DNA from 2 places in the Nocardioides humi genome. Region 1 is predicted to be linked to the other one. Evidence: riboswitches for the same ligand, from Rfam matches in the RefSeq annotation. Region 1 holds a riboswitch; the other holds the start of a gene.
The links. Region 1 has a riboswitch for thiamine pyrophosphate ahead of FIV44_RS19255 (thiamine ABC transporter substrate-binding protein). Riboswitches for the same ligand answer to the same signal wherever they lie in the genome.
Positions count from the first base shown of each region.

Region 2: linked by a shared signal. The riboswitch ahead of thiE (thiamine phosphate synthase) and the one ahead of FIV44_RS19255 (thiamine ABC transporter substrate-binding protein) in region 1 are both predicted to bind thiamine pyrophosphate.

Region 1 covers NZ_CP041146.1:3,948,231-3,952,433, reverse strand. Annotated here, with positions in the region: gene FIV44_RS19260 (ABC transporter permease) at 1-753, opposite strand, end outside; gene FIV44_RS19255 (thiamine ABC transporter substrate-binding protein) at 750-1,808, opposite strand; TPP riboswitch at 1,800-1,907, opposite strand; gene FIV44_RS19250 (MBL fold metallo-hydrolase) at 2,024-3,094, opposite strand; gene FIV44_RS19245 (SDR family oxidoreductase) at 3,104-3,928, opposite strand; gene FIV44_RS19240 (NAD(P)H-dependent amine dehydrogenase family protein) at 3,925-4,203, opposite strand, start outside.
Region 2 covers NZ_CP041146.1:1,663,181-1,667,383, reverse strand. Annotated here, with positions in the region: gene FIV44_RS08245 (choice-of-anchor P family protein) at 1-753, opposite strand, end outside; gene FIV44_RS08240 (NAD(P)-binding domain-containing protein) at 963-2,072, shown strand; TPP riboswitch at 2,038-2,147, shown strand; gene thiE (thiamine phosphate synthase) at 2,139-2,744, shown strand; gene FIV44_RS08230 (FAD-dependent oxidoreductase) at 2,744-3,745, shown strand; gene thiS (sulfur carrier protein ThiS) at 3,742-3,945, shown strand; gene FIV44_RS08220 (thiazole synthase) at 3,942-4,203, shown strand, end outside.

The DNA of each region.
Region 1 (4,203 bases):
GACGAGCAGCGCCACGACCGCCAGCATCTGCACGAGCGAGAGCGCCGCAGCGGCGGGCAGGTCCAGGAGGTCCGCGGTGAGCAGGTAGATCTCGGTCTCGACCGAGGAGTACCGCACGCCGCCGAGGACGAGCACGACGCCGAAGGCGGTCGCGCAGAACAGGAAGACCACGCTCGCCGCCGAGACGATCGCCGGGCGCAGCGCCGGCAGGGTGACCGTCCGGAAGACCTGCGCCGGCGTCGCCCCCAGCGCCGCGGCGGCCTCCGCGGGACGGCGGTCGAGGCCCTCCCAGGCGGCGCCGACGGTACGGATCACCACGGCGACGTTGAAGAAGACGAGGCCGATCAGGATCGCGACCGGCGTACCGTCCAGGTCGAGGAAGCCCAGCGGCCCCGAGGACGCGATCAGCTGGCGCACGGCCAGGCCGACGACGACCGTCGGCAGCACGAAGGGCACCAGCAGCGCGGTGCGCACCAGCGCCCGGCCGGGGAACCGGAGGCGGTGCAGGACGTACGCCGCCGGGAGGCCGAGCAGGACCGCGACCAGGGTCGCGACGGTGCTGGTCCACACCGTGAACCACAGCACCCGCCCCGTGCGTGGACGGCGCAGCACGTCGAGCACGGCGCCCGGGTCGAACGAGCCGTCCGGCCACACGCCCCGCTGGAGCATCGCGCCGACGGGGAGCACGAAGAAGACGGCGACGACGGCGACCGGGACCGCGGCGAGCAGCCCCAGTCCCAGCCGGCGGGTCATCGCGAGACGATCTCCGTCCACTCCTCCAGCCACGCCTTGCGCTCGGTCGCGATCTCGGCCGGTGCGACCCGCTCGGTCGTCTCCGGCCGCTTCGCGAACCGCGCCCAGTCGGCCGGGAGCTCGGTGTCCTCGGCGACCGGGAACACGTACATCGACTCGGGCAGTGCGGCCTGCACCTCGGGCGACAGCAGCCAGTCGATCACGGCGTGGGCGCCGGCGGTGTTGGTCGTGTCGCCGTCGAGGACGCCGGCGTACTCCACCTGCTCGAAGCAGCCGTCGAGCAGCGCGCTCGTGCTGGTCCCCTCGCCCGACTCGTCGAGCGTGAACGCGGGCGAGGAGTCGTAGGACACGACGATCGGCCGGTCGCCGCCGGAGAAGGTGAAGTCGGTGTAGTAGGCGTCGGACCAGCCCTTGACGACCTTGGCGCCGTTGGCGACGAGCCTCGTCCAGTACGACGACCAGTCGTCGCCGTACTTCCCGATGGTGGCGAGCAGGAACGCCAGGCCGGGCGAGCTGGTGCTGGCGCCCGGGATCACGAACAGGTCCCGGTAGACGGGCTTGGTCAGGTCGTCGAGGCCCTTGGGCGCCGGGATGTCCTGCTCCGCGAACCACGCGTCGTCGACGTTGACGCAGACGTTGCCGGTGTCGATGGGCGTGAGCGCGTCCTGCTCGTCGCCCTCCAGCTCGTGGGCCGCGGCGCCCTCGGGAAGCGCGGGCGCGTACGAGGCGAACACCCCCTCGTCGACCGCGCGGGTCGCGAAGGTGTTGTCGATCCCGAACACGACGTCGCCGACCAGGTCGTCCTTGGTCAGGACCAGCTGGTTGGTCAGCGCCCCGGCGTCCTCGAGCTTGCTGATCCGGAGCCGATAGCCCGACTCCTCCTCGAACGCCTTCACCAGCTCGTCGGGGATCGCGAACGACTCGTGGGTCACCAGCGTGACCGTCGAGCCGTCGCTCGCGCTGCCGTCGTCCTCGGTGCCGAGGAGCGAGCAGCCGCTGGCGAGCAGGGCGGTGGCGGTGAGGGCCGCGAGGCCGGTGAGCATGCGCGTACGCATCGGTTGACTCCCTTCGCCGGTGCTAACCGGATCAGGTTCGGAGGGTCTGCGGCTCGGGCCGCACTCTCAGCACCTCGTGGTGCTCCCCTGTCTGACCTCGTCAGTCTAGCGACGGCGCTGCTGGTGCTCACGCCGGTCTCATGAGAACGGCGCCCCATGCATTCTTGTAGTCGATTCGCCGATCTCGCTACAAGAATGCATGGGGCGCCGTCACGTCAGACCGCGGTGTAGACGACCCCGTCCGGGCGGTCCACCGCGCTGACCTGGCCACGCGCGACGAGCAGGTCGAGGTGGGCCTTGGTCTCCATCGCGGCCATGCCCTGGCTGAACACGTCGAGCTCGCCGAACGCCCGCTCGTGCCGGGTCCAGCCGAGGTCCTTGGCGACCACGAGCGAGGTGACCGAGCCGCGCTCCTTCACCGAGGCCAGGCAGAGGGCGAGGCGGTGCTCGTGGTGGGCGAGGAGCTCGTCGACGCGCTCGTACGACGACGGGGCGACCGGGCCGTGGGCGGGCAGGATGCGCAGGTCGGGGAGCTCGCGGACGCGGGCGAGGGAGGCCATGAACTGGCCGAGCGGCTGCTCGGAGGGCGGCACGGTGAACCCGATCGACGGGGTGATCGTCGGCAGCACGTGGTCGCCGGCGAACAGCACGCCCTCGGCCTGGTCGGCGAACACGTAGTGGCCCGGCGTGTGGCCGGGGGTGTGCACGGCGTCGAGCAGGCGGCGGCCGATGTCGAAGGTGCGGTCGCCGTCGAGCCACAGGTCGGGGAACGCCCAGTCGGCGGCCTTGGGGAGCTCGCCGTCGTGGCCGGCGGCCCACTGCTGGGCGATCTCCTCCGCACCGGCGGTGCGGAGCACGGCGAGGAAGGGGCTCTCGCCCACGTCGGCCGTGGACGCCCGGTGGAGCAGCTCGAGCGCGGGCCGCTCCTCGGCGCCGAGGACCACGTCGGCGCCGTACTCGTGGCCGAGGACCGTGGCGAGCGTGAAGTGGTCGCGGTGGACGTGGGTGACCAGGAACCTCTTGATGTCACCGAAGCCGGAGCCGATCGAGCGCAGCGACCGGTCGAGCAGGTCGCGGGCGACCGGGATCGACCAGCCGCCGTCGATCAGGGTGAGCCCGTCGTCGCCCTGGATGACGTAGACGTTGACCGCCTTGAGCGCGTCCATCGGCAGCGGCAGCGGGATCCGGTGGATGCCCTCGGCGACCTGCCACGCGCCCTCGTCGGCCCAGTGCCGGCCGGAGTCGGGCGAGATGGCATGGCCGGTGGCGATCCCTCCAGTGGTCATGGAGTCACTCTAGGCGCCGTTCACTTCCGGGCGGAGGTCGGGCAGGCGAAGGTCGAGATTCGGCTCCTGGATGCCGCCGTCGACCTCGAGCATCTTGCCGGTGACGTACTTCCCCGCCGGCGAGGCGAGATAGACCACCGCGGCGGCGATGTCCTCGGCCTCGCCGATCCGGCCGAGCGGGGTCGCCTGCTCCAACTGGGCCTTCGTCTCCGGTACGCCGGCCACGAACTCCAGCGCGCTCGTCATCACCGACCCGACGAAGACGCCGTTCACCCGGATCTGCGGGCTGAGGTCGGTGGCGGCCAGCCGCGACCAGTGCGCGAGGGCGGCCTTGGCGGTGCCGTAGGCGAGGTACCCGCGCCCGGCCAGGCGGCCCATCGCCGAGGAGATCGAGGTGATCGACTTCTGCCGCCCGTCCCCTGCGGACCGCAGCATCAGCGGGGCCGCCGCCCGGCTGAGCGCGTGCGCGGTGGCGACGTTGAAGTGGAAGGCCTCCTCGAGGTAGGCCACGTCGGTGTCGAGGAAGGCGTTCGGGATGGTGCCGCCGACGTTGTTGACGACGACGTCGAGCCGACCGAAGGCGTCGTACGCCCGCTCGGCGAGGCCCGCGACCTCCTCGGTGTGCGCGAGATCGGCCGGTACGACGACCGCCCGGCGCCCGGCCGCCTCGACCCGGGCCGCGACGTCGGCCAGCTGGCTCTCGGTCCGCGACGAGATCACGACGTCCGCGCCGGCCTCGGCGAGCGCGACGGCCGTGGCGGCGCCGATCCCGCGGCCGGCGCCGGTGACCACGGCGACGTGGTCGGTGAGCCGGAACCGGTCGAGGATGCTCATCGCCTCCCTCCGGTTCCCGCGACCAGACCGCGGCCGGTCACGAGCGGGAGGTCGAGCGCGGTCACCAGGCCCGGCCTCGCGGCGACCACCGCGGGGATCGCGTTGATCAGCCGCTGCGCGGTGACGATCATGCCGGAGACGTTGTGGTCGCCGTGCTCGCCGTGGTGGGTGAACTCCAGCTTCATGCACGGCTCGCCGGCGATCTCCACGCGGTAGCAGCCGTCGCCCTCGGCGGGCGTGGGCCACTCGGGGACCTGGTCGGCCGCCGTCCGCGT
Region 2 (4,203 bases), 2.3 Mb from region 1:
GGTCGGGTCGCTGACGACCGTGACGGCGTCGCTGACGTTGGCCTGGACCCGGCTGCCGTAGGCGGTGCCGCCGAACGAGGCGCCGGAGGACGGGGCGACCTCGGAGAGGTACTGGTTGACCGGGTTGACCAGCAGGGTCACGCCGGCGGAGTAGCCGCCGAGGGGCTGCAGCAGAGTCACGCCGACCGCCCAGCCCATGGTGCCGATCAGGTCGCCCTCGGGCTGCTCGATCTTGCCGTGCAGCGTGTAGTTGAGGGTCACGCTGGCGACGCCGGGGATGGTGACGGCGTAGTTCTTGGGGATGTTGAGCGGCAGCTTGACCCCGGCGATCTTGATGTTCGCGAGGCGGCTGTTGGCCGTGTAGGAGCCGGTGCCGTTGGCGCGGCCGGTCGTGGTGACCGTGGTCTCGAGCGCGTCGGCGGTGATCAGGCCGCCGAGCAGCTTGACCTGCGCCGTGCGCGCCCACGACTTGAGCGTGGTCTGCGGCTGCCCGAGGACCTGCTGGACCGTGGCGTCGGTGGTCGTCTCGACCGCGCCCAGCTCGGCGAGGTTGAGGATGTTGGCGGCAGCGGTGCTGTTCTTGGAGCTGCTCGACTTGGCGCCGCCGGTGACCGAGGACTGCGCCGTCAGGTCGGACTGGACGACGCCGTCGAGGAGCTTGACGTACGTCGCGCCGGTGCTGGCCGCGTAGGACCAGTAGACCGGCTCGGCTGCTTGGGCAGGTGCCGGAACGGCGACAAGGCCCGCGCCCACGAGAGCGAAGGCGACAAAGGAGACAAACTTCCGCACGTTCACGGGACCCCATTCCCATTCGTGTATCGACTGTTGTTGTAGCCCCCAAGCAACCACCCCCAGCGGAGCGGAGCGAGCCGGGGCGTGGGTCCTGCGAGCGTTTCAACGAACAATCTCCCACAATGTCACGCCTCGGGCATAGGCGGGCCGAAATCGCGGTTTCCACCGGTGTGCACGTGTACGACGCGGTGGTGATCGGGGCCGGCCAGGCCGGCCTCTCGGCGTCCTTCCACCTCACCCGGCTCGGGATCGACCACGTCGTCCTCGACGCCAACGAGCGGGCCGGCGGCGCCTGGCAGCACCGGTGGGACTCGCTGTCCATGCACGACGTCCACGGGGTCGCCGACCTGCCGGACGCGGCCGCCCCCGGCGGCTCCGCGGAGCGCGCGAACGCGGTGCTGCCGGCGTGGTTCGAGCGGTACGAGCGCGCGAACCGGCTGCCCGTCGTACGGCCGGTGCGGGTCGACCGGGTGAGCGACGACGGCGACCTGCTGGTGGTCCGCGCCGGGGAGCGGACCTGGACCACACGGACGCTGGTCAACGCGACCGGCACCTGGACCCAGCCGTTCGTGCCGTACTACCCCGGCGCCGAGACCTTCCTGGGCGAGCAGCTGCACACCGCCGACTACCCGGGACCCGAGCACTTCGACGGTCGCCGGGTCGTCGTGGTCGGCGGCGGGGCGTCGGCCGTGCAGTTCCTGGGCGAGCTGGCGCCGCGGACCGAGGTGGTCTGGGCGACCCGGCGCCCGCCGGTGTGGCGCGACCACTTCGACGAGAGCGTCGGCCGGCACGCGATCGAGCTGGTGCAGGAGCGGGTCCGCGCCGGGCTGCCGCCCGCCAGCGTCGTCAGCGTCACCGGCCTGGCGCTGCGCCCGCAGGAGCAGGAGGCCGCGCGGCTCGGGGTCTACGAGCGGCGCCGGCCGATGTTCGCGCGGATCGAGCCGGACGGCGTGCGCTGGGCGGACGGCTCCTTCGAGCGGGCCGACGTGATCCTGTGGGCCACCGGCTTCCGGCCCGCCGTCGGGCACCTCGCGCCGCTCCACCTGCGCAGCGAGCGCGGCGGGATCGCGCTGCTGCAGAGCGGTGCCGATGTGCAGACCGCCACGACCGCCGTCCGCGATCCGCGGGTGCAGCTGGTCGGGTACGGCCCGTCGGCGAGCACCATCGGCGGCAACCGGGCCGGCCGCGCGGCGGCACTGGCGGTACGGCGCTACCTCGCGGCGCACGGGAGTGCTAGGGTCACCGACGACAACCCACGGGAGTCCGCGGCAGCGGGCTGAGAGGGAGCTGGAGCCGCTCCGACCGTCACACCTGATCCGGATCATGCCGGCGAAGGAACGGAAACGATGACTCCTCTGCCCACATTTCCCAGGCTGTTCTGCCTCGTCTCGGAACGCGACGACCTCGCGCTCCTGCCCGCCCTCGCCGACGCGGGCGTCGACGGCTTCCAGGTCCGGGCGAAGTCCCTGGCCACCGGCGACCTCGTCGCCCTGACCCGCTCGGTGGCCGCCGCGGTGCGCGTCTCCGGGGCCGTGGTCGTGGTGAACGACCGGCTCGACGTCGCGCTCGCCGCCGGCGCCGACGGCGTGCACCTGGGCGCGTCCGACCTCGCCGTGGCCGACGCGCGGCGGATCGCGCCGGGCCTGGTGATCGGCGCGACCTGCCGCTCCCGTGCGGAGGTGGTCGCGGCGGCCGAGGCGGGCGCCGACTACGCCGGCTTCGGGCCGGTGTTCGCCACGTCGTCGAAGGCCGGCCTGCCCGCCTCGCTCGGCGTCGCGGCCGTGACCGCGGCGGCCGGGACGCTGCCGCTGGTCGCGATCGGCGGCATCTCCGCCGCGACCGCCGGCGAGGTGCGCGCGGCCGGCGCCGACGGCGTCGCCGTGATCGGCGCGATCTGGCGACATCCCGATCCCCTGGTGGCAGCGAAGGAGCTCGTCGCGGCGGTCTCCTGATGCGCGTCGACGTGGTGGGCGCCGGGATCATCGGGCTGACGGCCGCCGAGGAGCTCTCCCGCCGGGGGCACGACGTGGTCGTCGTCGACCCGCAGCCGGCCGGCGGGGCGTCGTACGCCGCGGCGGGGATGCTCAGCCCCGCGGCCGAGGTCTGGCACGGCGAGGAGGAGATCCTCAGGCTCGGTCTCGCGTCGCTGGAGCAGTGGCCGGCGCTCGCCGCCCGGCTCGGCGTCGAGCTGCGGCGGGCCGGCACCCTGCTCGTCGGGTACGACGGCGGCGACCTCCAGCAGGTCGAGCGCCAGGTCGCCCTGCTGGCCGGCCACGGCCGTCACGTGGAGCTGCTGGGCCGGGCCGGCGTCCGGTCGGCCGAGCCCGCGCTCGCGCGGGTCGCCGGCGGCGCGCTGTTGCCGGACGAGGCGAGCGTCGACCCGCGGGCGGTGTGCGCCGCCCTGCTCGACCGCGTGGCGCTGCGGGAGGCGCGGCGGCCGGACGCCGAGGCGACCGTGATCGCGACCGGTGTGACCCTGCCCGAGCCGTGGGCCGCGGCGGTGTCGGGCGTGCGGGGCGAGATCCTGCGACTGCGCTCGGACGACTCGCCGCGTCGTACCGTCCGCGGCTGGGTGGGCGGCGAGGCCGTCTACCTCGTGCCGCGCGGCGACGACCGCGTGCTGCTCGGTGCGACGTCCGAGGCGCACCAGGCGCCGCCCGTGGTGAGCGCAGGGGGAGTGCTGCGGCTGCTCGCCGCGGGACGGGCCCTGTGGCCGGCGCTCGACCGGGCCGAGCTGGTCGAGGCGACGGCGCGCGACCGCCCGGCCACGGCCGATGGCCTGCCGCTCGTCGGCCCGACCGGCGTCGACCGGGTCGTCCTCGCCGCCGGCCACTACCGCCACGGCGTCCTGCTGGCGCCGCTCACCGCACGGCTCGTCGCCGACCACCTGGAGACCGGCGCCGTCGAGCCGGCCCTGGACCCACGCCGCTTCCATCGAGGAGGAGAAGGATGACGATCACCTGCAACGGAGAGGCGGTCGCGGCCGACGCGGCGACCGTCGCCGAACTGCTGGAGCGCCGGCTCGGCGACGCCCGCCCGCACGGCGTCGCGGTGGCGGTCAACGAGGAGGTGGTGCCGCGCGGCGACTGGGCCACGCGGCGCCTGGCCGACGGCGACGTCGTCGAGGTCGTGACGGCGGTGCAGGGCGGATGACCACGCCTCTCACCATCGCCGGAGAGACGCTCCCGTCCCGGCTGTTCCTCGGCACCGGCGGCCTGCCGCGGACCGCCCTCGTGGAGCCGGTCCTGGACGCCGCGCGGCCGGCCCTGGTGACGGTGTCGGTCCGGCGTACCTCGTCGCTGGCGGAGGGTGGTCTGCTCGCGGCGCTGCGGGCCGCCGGCGTACGGCTGCTGCCCAACACCGCGGGCTGCCTGTCCGCGCGGGAGGCCGTGCTGACCGCCGAGCTCGCCC